DNA from 4 places in the Blautia sp. AF32-4BH genome. Region 2 is predicted to be linked to each of the others. Evidence: predicted binding sites of a transcription regulator. Region 2 holds the regulator's gene; each other region holds the start of a gene.
What was found. The regulator HrcA, encoded in region 2, represses chaperone genes, less so after heat shock. The targets are predictions, from matches to a motif close to TGTTAGCACTCNNNNNNNNNGAGTGCTAACA.

Region 1 (3,601 bases), on a different contig from region 2:
TGCGTTTTGCTGTGCCTGTGCTTTATCATTTTGCAAGGAGCATCATAATCTGATTGCTTCTGCTTACGAATTTTGTCATCTCGTCCGGAGAGAGCGGTTTGTGGCTGATCATTGCCAGATCATACAGCTGCTCGCAGAACAGGGATGTGTTGTCGTTCTCGCCATTCTTCAGAATGTACTGAACGAGCGGATGTTTTGCATTCAGGATCAGGGTTTCCTGTCCGCCGAACATGGACGGATCCATGCCGGTCATGCCATACATCTTCATCATATCCTGCATCCGGCGGCTCTCCTCGGAAAGCGTTACCATGGAGGATACATTTTCGTCTTTCAGGTTCTCAACTTTGACGGTCAGGTCTTTCTTGTCGAGGACTTTGCGGAAGAGATCGGTCAGAGCATTTGTAGCGTCGGTCAGATCCTCACCGGACTCGTCTTTCATATCGTTGGTCAGATCTGCATCGATGCGCTGGAAGGTTACATGCTCGTTGTAACGCTCTGCATGGGTGATGAAAGCGGAGTCGATGTTGTGTTTCAGGATGACAGCATCCATGCCCTGGCTGCGGAACATGTTGATGTACTGGCTCTGCTGAACTTCGTCGGTGACGTAGTAAACAGTCGTTTTTTCCGGCTCTTTCTTCTCGTCAGCGTTTTCCGTATTTTCGGTATTCTCCGTAGTTTCAGCCTTCTCCTCGGTGTTCTCTGCAGGAGCTTCTTCTTTCTTATTCTCGTTGATGCAGTCCTCAAGAGTCAGATATTTTCCGTCGATGTTCTTGAACAGAATATAGTCCATCATCTTTTTGGAGAATTTCTCGTCCTTGATGCATCCGTATTTGATGAATGGGTTGATATCATCCCAGTATTTCTCGTAATTCTCACGGTCGGTTTTGCACATGCCAGAGAGCTTGTCAGCGAATTTCTTGGAGATGTACTCGGAGATCTTCTTGACAAATCCGTCGTTCTGCAGTGCGCTTCGGGATACATTCAGCGGCAGATCCGGGCAGTCGATGACGCCTTTTAAGAGCATCAGGTATTCCGGAATGACTTCTTTGATGTTGTCGGCAATAAATACCTGGTTGTTGTACAGCTTGATGGTTCCCTCGATGGAATCGTACTCGGTGTTGATACGCGGGAAGTAGAGGATACCTTTGAGGTTGAACGGATAGTCCATGTTCAGGTGGATCCAGAACAGCGGCTCGCGGTAGTCGTTGAAGACTTTGCGGTAGAATTCTTTATAATCCTCATCGCTGCACTCGTTTGGATGTTTGGTCCACAGCGGGTGGATATCACTGATGGAAACCGGGCGTTTGTTGATTTTTACTTTCTCTTTGGCCGGGGAAACTTCAACCTGCTCTTTCGTTCCGTCTTCTTTTTCTTTCTCTTCGTATTTTGCGTCCTCGTGGATGTGCTCTACGACAACGTCGTCGTCTTTTAATTCGCTTTCATCGATGGTCTCGTATTCCTGCGGCGCATTTGCTTTGGACAGGAAAATTTCAACCGGCATGAAGGAGCAGTATTTTTCCAGAACTTCGCGGACACGGTATTCGTTTGCGAATTCCAGGCAGTCCTCGTTCAGGAACAGAGTGATTTCGGTACCAACAGTTGTCTTGCTGCCCTCGGACATATCGTACTCGGTGCTTCCGTCACAGGTCCAGTGTACCGGGGTGGATCCTTCTTTATAAGAAAGAGAATCGATGTGAACTTCATCTGCTACCATGAAAGCAGAGTAGAAACCAAGACCGAAGTGGCCGATCATCTGATCTGAATTCGTTTTGTCTTTGTATTTCTCCAGAAATTCGGTAGCGCCGGAGAAGGCGATCTGGGTAATATATTCTTCGACTTCGTCTGCGGTCATACCGATACCGTTATCGATGAATTTTAAGGTTTTCTCATCCGGGTTTACAATCACCTGAATGGCTGCTTTGTAGTCATCCGGCAGAGTATATTCGCCCATGCCGTCGAGTTTTTTCAGTTTGGTGATGGCATCGCAGCCGTTGGAAACGAGCTCGCGGACGAAGATATCGTGGTCGGAATACATCCATTTTTTGATAATCGGGAAAATATTGTCGCTGTTGATTGAAAGATTTCCATGTTTCGCACTCATGAGAAACACACTCCTTTTCTTATAAAAATATTTTGATCCAGCAAAGCGGGGATATCATGCTTTTTTAGATGTCTGCAGCTTTTTTACTGCTCTGATAGTTATAGTAATACTGGCACAGGGAAAAGTCAAGGGGAAATTAGCACTCGAGAAAAAAGAGTGCTAACAGAACGACGGAAAGTATTGAATTTACTGGTATTACGGTACTTTCTAAACTTTTTGTAAAGTCTGATCAGAAGGGCTGCGCAGTTGTTTCTGGAGAATGGATATGCTACAATGAAAAAGCATAGAAGCGTTTCGAACAGAAAGATTCCGAGGGTACATAAAAGAAAAATGGAGGAAATACATGACAAATGCGACAAAGGCGGCGCTGGAAGCGTCATTAAAAAAGCTGCTTTTGAAAAAGCCGCTGGACAAAATTACGATCAACGATCTGACGACAGACTGCGGCATCAGCCGGATGGCGTTTTATTATCATTTTAAGGATATCTATGATCTTGTCGAATGGTCGTGCCTGGAGGATGCGACGCAGGCGCTGCAGGGAAAGAAAACGTATGAGACATGGCAGGAAGGCCTGCAGCAGATTTTTGAGGCAGTGCTCGAGAATAAACCATTTATTATGAATGTCTATCACTCTGTAAGCCGGGAGCAGATCGAAACATATCTCTTTCATCTGACGCACGATCTGCTGTACGGTGTCGTACAGGAAAAAGCAAAGGGAACCGGCATCTCCGAGGCGGATCAGAGTTTTATCGCAGATTTCTATAAGTATAGCTTTACCGGTGTCATGCTCGACTGGATCAAAGACGGAATGAAAGTGGATTACCATATGATTGCGGAAAAAATGCACCGCACGATGGAAGGAAATGTCGTCAATTCCATCCGAAATTTTGAAAAAAGAAATAAAATATAGTTACACTTTACAAAACAGGGCGGATGATAAAAATTTAATCATCCGCCCTGTTTTGTAAATGGAAAAGCGGGGAAAAATGAAGTAAGATTCAAATTGTCAACAGACAATGGCAACACAAATAGAAACTTGTAAAACAAAGAAAGCAGCATAACCTATACGAACCGGAAATTCGAAAAAACATTCCGGCAGTCGTATTTAGAAAAGAAAGGATGAACGTCTATGTCAAAAAAAGGATTAAAAGTCGGAATCGCATCAGCAGCAGTCATCGGAGCTGGAGCAGCAGTGCTGCAGGCAAAAAACAAGAGTGAAGCAAAAAAAGCAGCGGAGAAAACCACTGTAACATCAGAACCAAAGAATGATTACCGCAACACCGAGCGCGGAAAAGATAGGAAAAACAGCAAAGGCATTTATTACACCAACGGAAACTACGAAGCCTTCGCAAGACCGGAAAAACCGGAAGGCGTCGATGAGAAGAGCGCATACCTCGTAGGAAGCGGCCTCGCAGCCCTCGCAGCAGCGTGCTTCCTTGTAAGAGACGGCCAGATGAAAGGCGATCACATCCACATTCTGGAAGCCATGGACATCGCCGG
Region 2 (3,601 bases):
CCGTGCAAGCCGGATCACATAGTCGATCGGGATGTCGCGGATTCCTTTTTCGTAGCGGGAATAGACGTCGCGGTTGCATTCGAGCAGGGCAGAAATCTCTTTGATGGTGAGATCCTGATCGATCCGCATATCTTCAATTCTCTGGTATTTCATACGTTGTACCATCCTTTCAGATTCAAACCCATACTACCAAACGGTTGGATGAACAAAGTTAAATCAGATCATATGGTCGCAAATTGGAGAATGGGGCGGGAGAGAGAAACGGCGGGGGAAGACAGCCTGTGCAGAAAACAGAAAAATATGTACGGCAGAAATGGGGGAACGAATGGGAAAAGCAGAAAGAATAGAAATAGAAGATTTTGTCCAGAATATAGTGGAACGGATGGAGACGCCGGAAGCGTTTGAAAAAATGATCAGCCGGGAGGAAGAATGCGAAGCGCAGGGGCGGGAGAGCCGTCTGAGGGATGTGCTGAAGAAAGAATGGCCGGTGGACGAAAAGGGAGAGCGCATCTATCAGATCACTAATATATATGAAGAAAAAGCAGAAGAACTCCTCATTGTAGAACTGTATACCGGCATCCACCTGGAAAACGGAGTCCCGTGCGGGCATTTTACGCTGTATCTCTGCGGGGAGCCGGACGGATGGAAACTCAGCGAAACGCGGATGATGGAATATCTGCAGAATCTGTAAACGAAAAAGCAAAACAGGGAGGACAGGGAGAAGAAAAACTGTCCTCCTGCTTTTGCTGCGGCGGAGACACCGGAAAGTCAGGATCCATACGGCCGCTTCTCATCGCTGATGCCGACCAGATAATCCAGACTGACCTGATACAGCTCCGCCAGACGGATGGCAATGGAGATCGGCAGCTGCCGGACGCCTTTTTCATATCGGGTATACACATCGCGGTTGCAGCCGAGATAGTCGGCAACCTGGCGGATCGTCAGATCGCGGTCCGTGCGCAGATCCTCCAGTCTCTGATATTTCATGATTCATCACCTCTGAGAAAATGCTACTAAATGGTCGTATCGAAATGGCAGAATCCTACCATACGGCTATAGCGCCTTTGAAACAGTAGAATGCAATAAAAAAGAAAAGTCAGATTCCTTTTCAGAAAGAAAACGGTTTATACTTTTTTCACAATTTCTTCATAGAAAAACCGGGAAAAGGTGTTGACAAACAAAAGGCAGAGTGCTATCTTAAGAGCATAGATGTTAGCACTCCACTGAAACGAGTGCTAACAGGACTATACAACAGGAAGGAGCTTATCTTAGTGGATACAGAATTGGATGAAAGAAAAAGAAAAATATTAAAAGCGATCATCCAGACGTATCTGGAAACGGGCGAGCCGGTCGGCTCAAGAACGATTTCCAAATACACGGATTTGAATTTAAGCTCCGCCACAATCCGGAATGAAATGTCCGATCTGGAAGAGATGGGTTACATCTTACAGCCCCACACTTCCGCAGGACGCATTCCTTCCGATAAAGGCTACCGCCTCTATGTAGATGAGCTGATGCGGGAAAAAGAACAGGAAGTTGCAGACATCAAAAACATGGTCATTGAAAAAACAGACCGAATGGAAAAAGTTCTGCAGCAGGTTGTCAAAGTCCTCGCTTCATCTACCAACTATGCAACGTTGATTACAGGACCGGAATATCACAGAAATAAAGTGAAATTCATCCAGCTCTCAAAAGTCAATGAAGAGCAGCTCCTGGCCGTCATCGTCGTAGAAGGCAACCTGGTGAAAAACCAGATGATCGACCTAGACGAGACCATCAACGATGAACAGATATTAAAGCTGAACCTGCTTCTGAACACACAGCTCAATGGCCTGACCATTGAAGAAATCAATCTTGGCATGATCAAGAAGATGAAAGAGCAGGCAGGCATCCACTCCGGCATCATCAGCAAAGTGGTCGATACCGTAGCGGAAGCCATCGCAGTCAGCGAAGAAGATGTGCCGGTGTACACCAGCGGCGCAACCAACATTTTCAAGTACCCTGAGCTTTCCGACAGCAGCAAAGCCAGCCAGCTGATCTCCACATTCGAGGAACGGCAGAAACTGGTCGATATGATCAAAGGAGCTGCCGAGGAGCAGGACGGAGAGGAAAATACCGGTATTCAGGTATACATCGGAAATGAATCTTCGATGGAACCCTTACGGGACTGCAGCGTGGTCACCACCACATACGATATGGGAAACGGTATGCGCGGAACAATCGGTATCGTGGGACCAAAGCGGATGGATTACGAAAATGTGGTAGATAACCTGAAAACATTAAAAGTTCAACTGGACGCCGTCTTCAAAAAGCCGGACACAGGTGAGTAGAAAGGTGGAATGATCAGTGAGCGAAGAAAATAGAAAGAAAGAGGAAACCATGGAAGAACCTACACGCGAGATGGAAAAAGAAACCGGAGCAGAGACCGATCTGCCGGAAACCGAACCGGCTGCGGAGCAGGAAGAAGCAAAGAAAGCAGCAGAGGCAAAAGAAGCGGAAGCTGCAGAAGAAACTGCTGAGGATGGCAAAGAACGAAAGTTCTTCAAAAAGAAAAAAGATAAAAAAGATGAGAAAATCGAAGAGCTGACTGACCGCCTGACCCGTCAGATGGCAGAGTTCGATAACTTCCGCAAACGCACCGAAAAAGAAAAAGCAAATATGTATGCCATTGGAGCAAAAGACATCATCGAGAAGATTCTTCCGGTTGTTGACAGCTTCGAGCGCGGACTTGCAACGGTGGAAAACCCGGAGGAAGATCCGTTCGCAGACGGCATGAATAAAGTATACAAACAGTTTACCACAGCACTCGATGAACTCGGTGTAACCGTGATCGAGGCCGTTGGAAAGGAATTCGATCCGAACCTGCACAACGCAGTGATGCATGTGGAGGATGAGGAAGCCGGCGAGAACATCGTCGTAGAAGAGTTCCTGAAGGGCTACATGTACAAAGGTTCCGTAGTCCGTCACAGTATGGTCAAGGTGGCTAACTAAGCCTTGAAGATAAATAAATAGAAATTAAACCATTTTTTAGCATAATTCATTGAGGAGGAAACAACAATGGGCAAAATTATTGGTATTGACTTAGGAACAACAAACAGCTGTGTAGCCGTTATGGAAGGTGGAAAACCAACCGTTATCGCAAACGCAGAGGGTGAAAGAACAACTCCATCTATCGTAGCATTCACAAAAACAGGTGACCGTCTGGTCGGCGAGCCGGCAAAACGTCAGGCTGTAACAAACGCAGACAGAACCATCCGTTCTATCAAACGTGAGATGGGTACTGACTATAAAGTAGACATCGAAGGAAAGAAATACTCTCCGCAGGAGATCTCCGCTATGATTCTTCAGAAACTGAAAGGTGATGCAGAGAACTACCTTGGTGAGAAAGTAACAGAAGCAGTTATCACAGTTCCGGCTTACTTCAATGACGCACAGCGTCAGGCAACCAAAGATGCCGGTAAAATCGCAGGTCTTGATGTAAAACGTATCATCAACGAGCCTACCGCAGCAGCTCTGGCATACGGACTGGACAACGAAAATGAGCAGAAGATCATGGTATACGACCTTGGCGGCGGTACTTTCGATGTTTCCATCATCGAGA
Region 3 (3,601 bases), on a different contig from region 2:
GAGAAAAACGCCGCTGTCCGGAGCCTGGAGGCAGGAACGGAGCTGGCACTGGAAAAGATGGATCCGCAGCAGCACTTCACACAGCCGCCGGCACACTACACCGAGGCATCCCTTGTCAAAACACTTGAGGAACTCGGTATCGGCCGTCCAAGTACGTATGCGCCGACCATCACAACGATCATCAACCGCCGTTACGTGGCAAAGGAGAACAAGAACCTTTACATGACAGAGCTCGGCGAGGTGGTCAACAACATGATGAAAGAGGCATTCCCGAGCATCGTGGATGTCAACTTTACGGCAACGATGGAAGCTTTGCTCGACAGGGTTGGAGATGGAAGTGTTCCGTGGAAGACAGTAGTCGAGAACTTCTGGCCGGATCTCTATGAGGCGGTCACAGAGGCAGAAAAGAACCTCGAAGAAGTTAAGGTAGAGGATGAGGTGACAGATGTCATCTGCGAGAACTGCGGCCGCAACATGGTGGTCAAATACGGCCCGCACGGAAAATTCCTCGCCTGCCCGGGATTCCCGGACTGCAAGAACACGAAGCCGTATCTGGAAAAGATCGGTGTTCCGTGTCCGAAGTGCGGAAAAGAAGTGATCCTGCGCAAGACGAAAAAAGGACGGAAATATTATGGATGCGAAAACAATCCGGAATGCGATTTCATGTCCTGGCAGAAACCGTCTGCCAAGAAATGCCCGCAGTGCGGCGGCTATATGCTGGAAAAAGGCAATAAGCTGGTCTGCGCGGACGAGCAGTGCGGCTATGTAGAAGCACGCGAAAAGAAAGACGAAGACTGAGAATGACAAAGCGGTCTGTACTGGTGAAAAACTGGTGCAGGCCGTTTTTTTGCTTATCGCGGCGGAAAAACAGGAAGATCCGAAAAAATTTAGCATGAATTTTTATAAAATTTATAGTTTTCTGAAAAATATATTGATTTCCGGAAAACTACATGATAGAATGAGCTTAGTTTTAAGGGTTGTCTGAAAAAGGCATCAGTGTGCATTTTTTTCGGCGGATACGCCAAAAAATGCAGAAAATAAAGAAAGGAGAAGAACATGAGCGTACAACTGCTGGATAAAACCAGAAAAATCAACAAACTGCTTCATAACAATCACTCCACGAAGGTCGTGTTCAACGATATCTGTGAAGTCCTGATGGAAACGTTAAGTTCCAATATCCTGGTGATCAGTAAAAAAGGAAAAGTGCTGGGCATCAGCCTTTGCCCGGGCGTGGAAGAAATTACGGAGCTGATCGAGGATAAGGTGGGCGGTTATGTCGATGCCGCATTAAACGAGCGTCTCCTCGGCGTACTCTCCACAAAAGAGAACGTCAATTTACAGACCCTCGGCTTTGAGCGGCCTGGTGTAGAGCGCTACACCGCAATTATCTGCCCGATCGAGATCGCCGGAGAACGCCTTGGTACCGTATTTATGTACCGCTGCACCCCGCAGTACGATATCGACGATATCATCGTCAGTGAGTACGGCACAACCGTTGTCGGACTGGAAATGATGCGTTCCGTCAACGAGGAAAATGTGGAGGAAAACCGCAAGGTTCAGGTGGTTAAATCCGCATTCAACACGCTGTCCTTCTCCGAACTGGAAGCCATCATCCATATCTTTGATGAACTGAACGGGGATGAGGGCATTCTGGTTGCAAGCAAAATTGCAGACCGCGTCGGCATCACAAGATCCGTCATCGTAAATGCCCTCCGCAAATTCGAGAGCGCAGGCGTCATCGAGTCCCGTTCCAGCGGTATGAAGGGAACGTATATCAAGGTATTAAATGATTATATCTTTGATGAACTCGACGAGATCAAAGCAAGAAAGAACCTGAAAGGAAAGGGCGATGCCCATCCGGACGAGGCGAAAAAATAAAAAAGTGGAATGTAGAAAAGAATCGGAGCCGTTTAAGAATGGCGCCGTTTCTTTTTGTGCAAAAAGCATTCGGGGAGCGGAAAAAAATGGTATCATTCCCGTTTTTAGGAATAAACTATAATTAGATTCTAAAGAGAGTATAAAATATGAAAAAATTGCCAAAATAAGAAAAAACGAGGAAATAAGAGAAATTAAGAGTTATTACGAGAGAAAAAAAGAGAATTACAAAATTCATGCATTTGCGAAATGAGGTGGAAAACACTATAGTAAGAACCATCAAGTAGCACTCGAATGAACTGAGTGCTAATAAATAAAACTGAATGAAATCTTGAAGGAGGAAACATAAATGAAGTTAGTACCTTTAGGTGACAGAGTTGTATTAAAAGAGTTAAAAGCAGAGGAAACCACAAAATCCGGTATCGTACTTCCGGGACAGGCACAGGAGAAACCGCAGCAGGCTGAGGTTATCGCAGTAGGACCTGGAAAAGTAGAAGACGGCAAAGAAGTAAAAATGGAAGTTGCAGTCGGAGATCAGGTAATCTATTCCAAATATGCAGGAACCAACGTCAAACTGGAAGATGAAGAGTACATCATCGTAAAACAGGATGACATTCTGGCAGTTGTAAAATAAAGAATAATCAAGTAAAAATCAGGAGGCATGACAATCATGGCAAAAGAGATTAAATATGGAGCAGAGGCAAGAAACGCTCTTCAGAATGGTGTAAACCAGCTTGCAGATACCGTACGTGTAACCCTTGGACCGAAAGGAAGAAACGTTGTTCTGGACAAACAGTACGGCGCTCCGCTCATCACAAACGATGGTGTTACGATTGCAAAAGAGATCGAGCTGGCAGACGGCTTTGAAAACATGGGCGCACAGCTCATCAAAGAAGTTGCTGCAAAGACCAACGACGTAGCAGGTGATGGTACCACAACCGCAACCGTTCTGGCACAGGCTATGGTAAACGAAGGAATGAAAAACCTGGCAGCAGGTGCGAACCCGATCGTTCTTCGTAAGGGAATGAAGAAAGCAACCGATAAAGCTGTTCAGATCCTTGCAGAGATGAGCCAGCCGGTAGCAGGCAAAGAGCAGATTGCAAAAGTTGCAGCTGTTTCTTCCGGAAGCGAAGAAGTAGGCCAGATGGTAGCTGACGCTATGGAAAAAGTTTCCAAAGACGGCGTTATCACCATCGAGGAGTCCAAGACCATGCAGAACGAGCTGGAGCTGGTAGAAGGTATGCAGTTCGACCGTGGATATATCTCCGCTTACATGTGCACCGATATGGAGAAAATGGAAGCCGTTCTCGACAATCCATATATCCTGATTACCGATAAGAAACTGTCCAACATTCAGGAAGTTCTTCCGCTGCTGGAGCAGATCGTACAGAGCGGCGCAAGACTGCTGATCATCGCTGAGGACGTAGAGGGCGAGGCTCTCCAGACACTCGTGATCAACAAACTGCGCGGAACCTTCAACGTAGTAGCTGTCAAAGCACCGGGATACGGCGACAGAAGAAAAGCAATGCTCGAGGATATCGCAATCCTGACCGGCGGCCAGGTGATCTCCGAGGAAGTTGGTCTGGAATTAAAAGACGCTACTCTGGAAATGCTCGGACGTGCAAAATCTGTTAAAGTTCAGAAAGAGAACACCGTTATCGTTGACGGCGCCGGCGCAAAAGATGCCATCGCAGCAAGAATCGGCCAGATCAGATCCCAGATCGAG
Region 4 (3,601 bases), on a different contig from region 2:
GTCTCGCCCGGATTATAGAAAATCTGCGTCAGATCGAGTACGAGAGAATTCAGCTTCTCTCGCCGGTCACTATTGTGGATGTTTACAGTTACCGCCGCTATATGGCGGAATATCCCGAGCTGTATCAGGATCAGATCCGAAGCGCGGATACGATCATTGTTTCCAAAACAGAAGCATGCCAGGCGGAAGAAAAACAGCGCATCCAGAAATTTCTGCAGGAAATTAACCCGCAGGCAAAAATCATCACGGATTATGCATCCACGATGACACGGGAAGATTACCAGAGCCTGCTGCTGGGCGGCCGATATGAGAAAGAAGTACAGGATACGCAGAGCGGCGAAAAGATGCCGGAGACCTTCTCCTTCGAAAATATCCGAATGGAGGCACCGGAAACCCTGTGGTGTTTTCTGGAACAGATCATTCGCGGAGCGTTTGGAAATATCATCCGTGCAAAAGGACAGTTCGCAGCCGGAGACCAGTTTCTCCAATTTGATGTCGCCGATCACCGCTACAGCATCACCGGCACAGAACAGAAAAACGCCGGCCAGGCTGTGTTTATCGGAAACGATATGAACGAAAATGCGATCCGGCAGTATTTTAAGAAATGCGCCGGAAACCAGAAAATGAAATATGCTGCCCGTCATGTATCATAAAGTAAATAGGAAAAAGAGATTGCGGAGTCCTGCCAAAACAGGGTTTCGCAATTTTGGTTTTTACAGAAAGATTCAACTGAAAAACGAAGGATAGGCAAAAACGAAAAATTACGCTAAAATAAACATACAAGTATTTCAAATAAAACAAAAGAAAAATCAGGGGGGATCTGATATGGAGGAACAGAAAAGAAGACGGGAAAGAAAATCAGCGGCATACTGGTTGAGCAAAAGCTCGATTTTATATCCGATCTGTATCTTGTATGTGATGTATGTGAAACAGGTTGAGGTATATATTACAGAATGTTCCGTCCATATTTCGTCGGGGACAATGCTTTTTGCCTATGCGCTGTGCCTGATTTTGTGGCTGGCCTCACCCATTCGAAGCTACTGCGCAGATGGAACTGCAAATGAAGTTTTATTCTATACATTTCCGCCGAGCATACTGATGCTGTTTTTATTTGCCCAATATTCACTGAAAATTGTGTTGTTTCTTGCAGTGCTGGATGGGATATTTCTTGTTACGGTTTTAAGAGATTTACATAGAAAAAAACGAAAATATTCTCCGAAAAAATTCTGGAGATTAAAAAGAAGTGACTTAAACGCATTTCTGTTTGTTTCAGTATGCGTGAGTATGGTACCGACTTGTATGATGATATATTGGAAGCTTGAGTCTCCGTCCGGAGTGGCAGAACTTTACGAACGAAAAAAGGACTATAATCTCGTCCAGAATCAGGAGAACATTTTTCAGGAAAATAAAGAATTTCTGCTGAGCTTAAAGGAGAGCGAATGGAGGCAAAAAACACTGGAAGAAAGAACAATTGCAGCGCAGAAGATGGTACGGCTTGAAACAGAACGACTTGGAATTCCCGAAATTCCGCTGTATGTGAAAGAGACAGGATCATCGAATTGCGTTGCATTATATAATAATGAAGAGAACGAAATATGGTATGCTCCAGAGCATTTAACATCTCAGACAGCAGAAGAATTTTTTACGGGAATTTGCGAAGAATGTTATCATGGAATGGAGTATTATCTGCTGGAGCGAATGGACTGGAATTCGGAAATGGCGAATACTGCTTATTTTGAAGAAATGAGGAAGTGGAAACTAAATGATAATCGCTACATATCTGGACGCGACGAGGGCGATTCGTTTGAAGCATATCAATCACAGCCGCTGGAAGCATCTGCCAAAAAGTATGCCAGTTCCGAAACAGAGGCACTGATTCATTTTATTGCTGTGTACGGCGATGAATAAAAATCTTTTAGGGGGGGGGAGGGAGAAAAGGAGCGTCGGGAAAAATAAAAAAAATTAGCACTCACCTCTTGACAGTGCTAATAACTAGTGTTATAGTACGACTAGAACAAAGAAAGAAAAGAAAATTCACATCAACGCTCTTTTTGTTCGGAGCGAATGTTAGCACCCAAATAGATAAGGAGGAAGCCGATTATGAATATTAGTAAATTCACACAAAAATCGCTGCAGGCTGTACAGGACCTGGAAAAGACCGCATACGATTTCGGCAACCAGGAAATAGAGCAGGAGCATCTGTTGTATAACCTCCTGCATCAGGACGACAGCCTGATTCTGAAAATGATCGAAAAGATGGAAATCAACAAAGATCATTTTCTGAACCGTGTCGAGACGGCGCTGAACGACCGCGTCAAAGTATCCGGCGGTCAGCCGTATATCGGTCAGTATCTGAATAAAGCACTGATAAATGCTGAGGATGAGGCGAAAGCCATGGGAGACGAGTATGTTTCCGTAGAACACCTCTTCCTGGCAATGCTGAAAAACCCAAGCCCGTCCATGAAAAAACTGTTTCAGGAGTACGGCATCACAAGAGAACGTTTCCTGCAGGCATTAAGCACCGTGCGCGGAAACCAGAGAGTTACCACCGACAACCCGGAGGCAACATACGACACCCTGGAAAAATATGGCCAGGATATCGTAGAAAAAGCCAGAAACCAGAAAATGGACCCGGTTATCGGCCGTGATACCGAAATTCGGAACGTTGTCCGTATCCTGTCCCGTAAGACAAAAAACAATCCGGTTCTGATCGGTGAGCCTGGTGTTGGTAAAACCGCAGTCGTAGAAGGCCTGGCCCAGCGAATCGCCAACGGCGATGTACCGGAGAGCCTGAAAGATAAAACCATTTTCTCCCTCGATATGGGAGCCCTGGTAGCCGGAGCAAAATACCGCGGCGAATTCGAGGAGCGTCTGAAAGCTGTTCTGGAGGAAGTCAGAAAGAGCGACGGAAAAATCATTCTGTTCATCGATGAGCTGCACCTGATCGTCGGCGCCGGAAAGACCGACGGCGCGATGGATGCCGGAAACATGCTGAAACCTATGCTGGCACGAGGCGAACTGCACTGCATCGGTGCCACAACGCTGGATGAGTACCGCCAGTACATCGAAAAAGATGCCGCCCTGGAGCGCCGTTTCCAGCCGGTTCAGGTTGATGAGCCGACCGTAGAGGATACGATTTCCATCCTGCGTGGCTTAAAAGAGCGCTACGAAGTTTACCACGGCGTAAAAATCACCGACGGTGCCCTCGTTGCAGCCGCAACCCTTTCGAACCGTTACATCAGCGACCGTTTCCTGCCGGATAAAGCAATCGACCTGGTCGACGAGGCATGCGCTCTGATCAAGACAGAACTGGATTCCATGCCGGCCGAGCTGGATGAGCAGCGCCGTAAGATTCTGCAGATGCAGATCGAGGAAGCCGCACTGAAAAAAGAGACCGACAATCTGAGCCGCGAGCGTCTGGAAACACTGCAGAAAGAGCTGGCTGAGTTAAAGGATACCTTCAATTCTGCAAAGGCACAGTGGGAAAATGAAAAGAGTTCCGTTGAGAAACTGTCCAAACTGCGTGAGCAGATCGAGGACATGAACCGCCAGATCCAGAAAGCAAAGAATGATTACGATCTGAACCGCGCCGCTGAACTGC

Region 1: htpG (molecular chaperone HtpG) is a predicted target of HrcA. The motif match lies at 2,236-2,266, and genes of this name have one in related genera.
Region 3: groES (co-chaperone GroES) is a predicted target of HrcA. The motif match lies at 2,157-2,187, and genes of this name have one in related genera.
Region 4: clpB (ATP-dependent chaperone ClpB) is a predicted target of HrcA. The motif match lies at 1,961-1,991, and genes of this name have one in related genera.

The regions. Positions count from the first base shown of each region.
Region 1 covers NZ_QTVL01000002.1:368,297-371,897, reverse strand. Annotated here, with positions in the region: gene htpG (molecular chaperone HtpG) at 26-2,101, opposite strand; gene DWZ44_RS04525 (TetR-like C-terminal domain-containing protein) at 2,445-3,011, shown strand; gene DWZ44_RS04520 (oleate hydratase) at 3,231-3,601, shown strand, end outside.
Region 2 covers NZ_QTVL01000005.1:79,534-83,134, reverse strand. Annotated here, with positions in the region: gene DWZ44_RS07965 (helix-turn-helix domain-containing protein) at 1-153, opposite strand, end outside; gene DWZ44_RS07960 (hypothetical protein) at 326-691, shown strand; gene DWZ44_RS07955 (helix-turn-helix domain-containing protein) at 769-987, opposite strand; gene hrcA (heat-inducible transcriptional repressor HrcA) at 1,272-2,330, shown strand; gene grpE (nucleotide exchange factor GrpE) at 2,380-2,991, shown strand; gene dnaK (molecular chaperone DnaK) at 3,058-3,601, shown strand, end outside.
Region 3 covers NZ_QTVL01000001.1:427,798-431,398, forward strand. Annotated here, with positions in the region: gene topA (type I DNA topoisomerase) at 1-798, shown strand, start outside; gene codY (GTP-sensing pleiotropic transcriptional regulator CodY) at 1,057-1,878, shown strand; gene groES (co-chaperone GroES) at 2,225-2,509, shown strand; gene groL (chaperonin GroEL) at 2,546-3,601, shown strand, end outside.
Region 4 covers NZ_QTVL01000015.1:5,958-9,558, reverse strand. Annotated here, with positions in the region: gene DWZ44_RS14830 (CobW family GTP-binding protein) at 1-653, shown strand, start outside; gene DWZ44_RS14825 (hypothetical protein) at 826-1,908, shown strand; gene clpB (ATP-dependent chaperone ClpB) at 2,101-3,601, shown strand, end outside.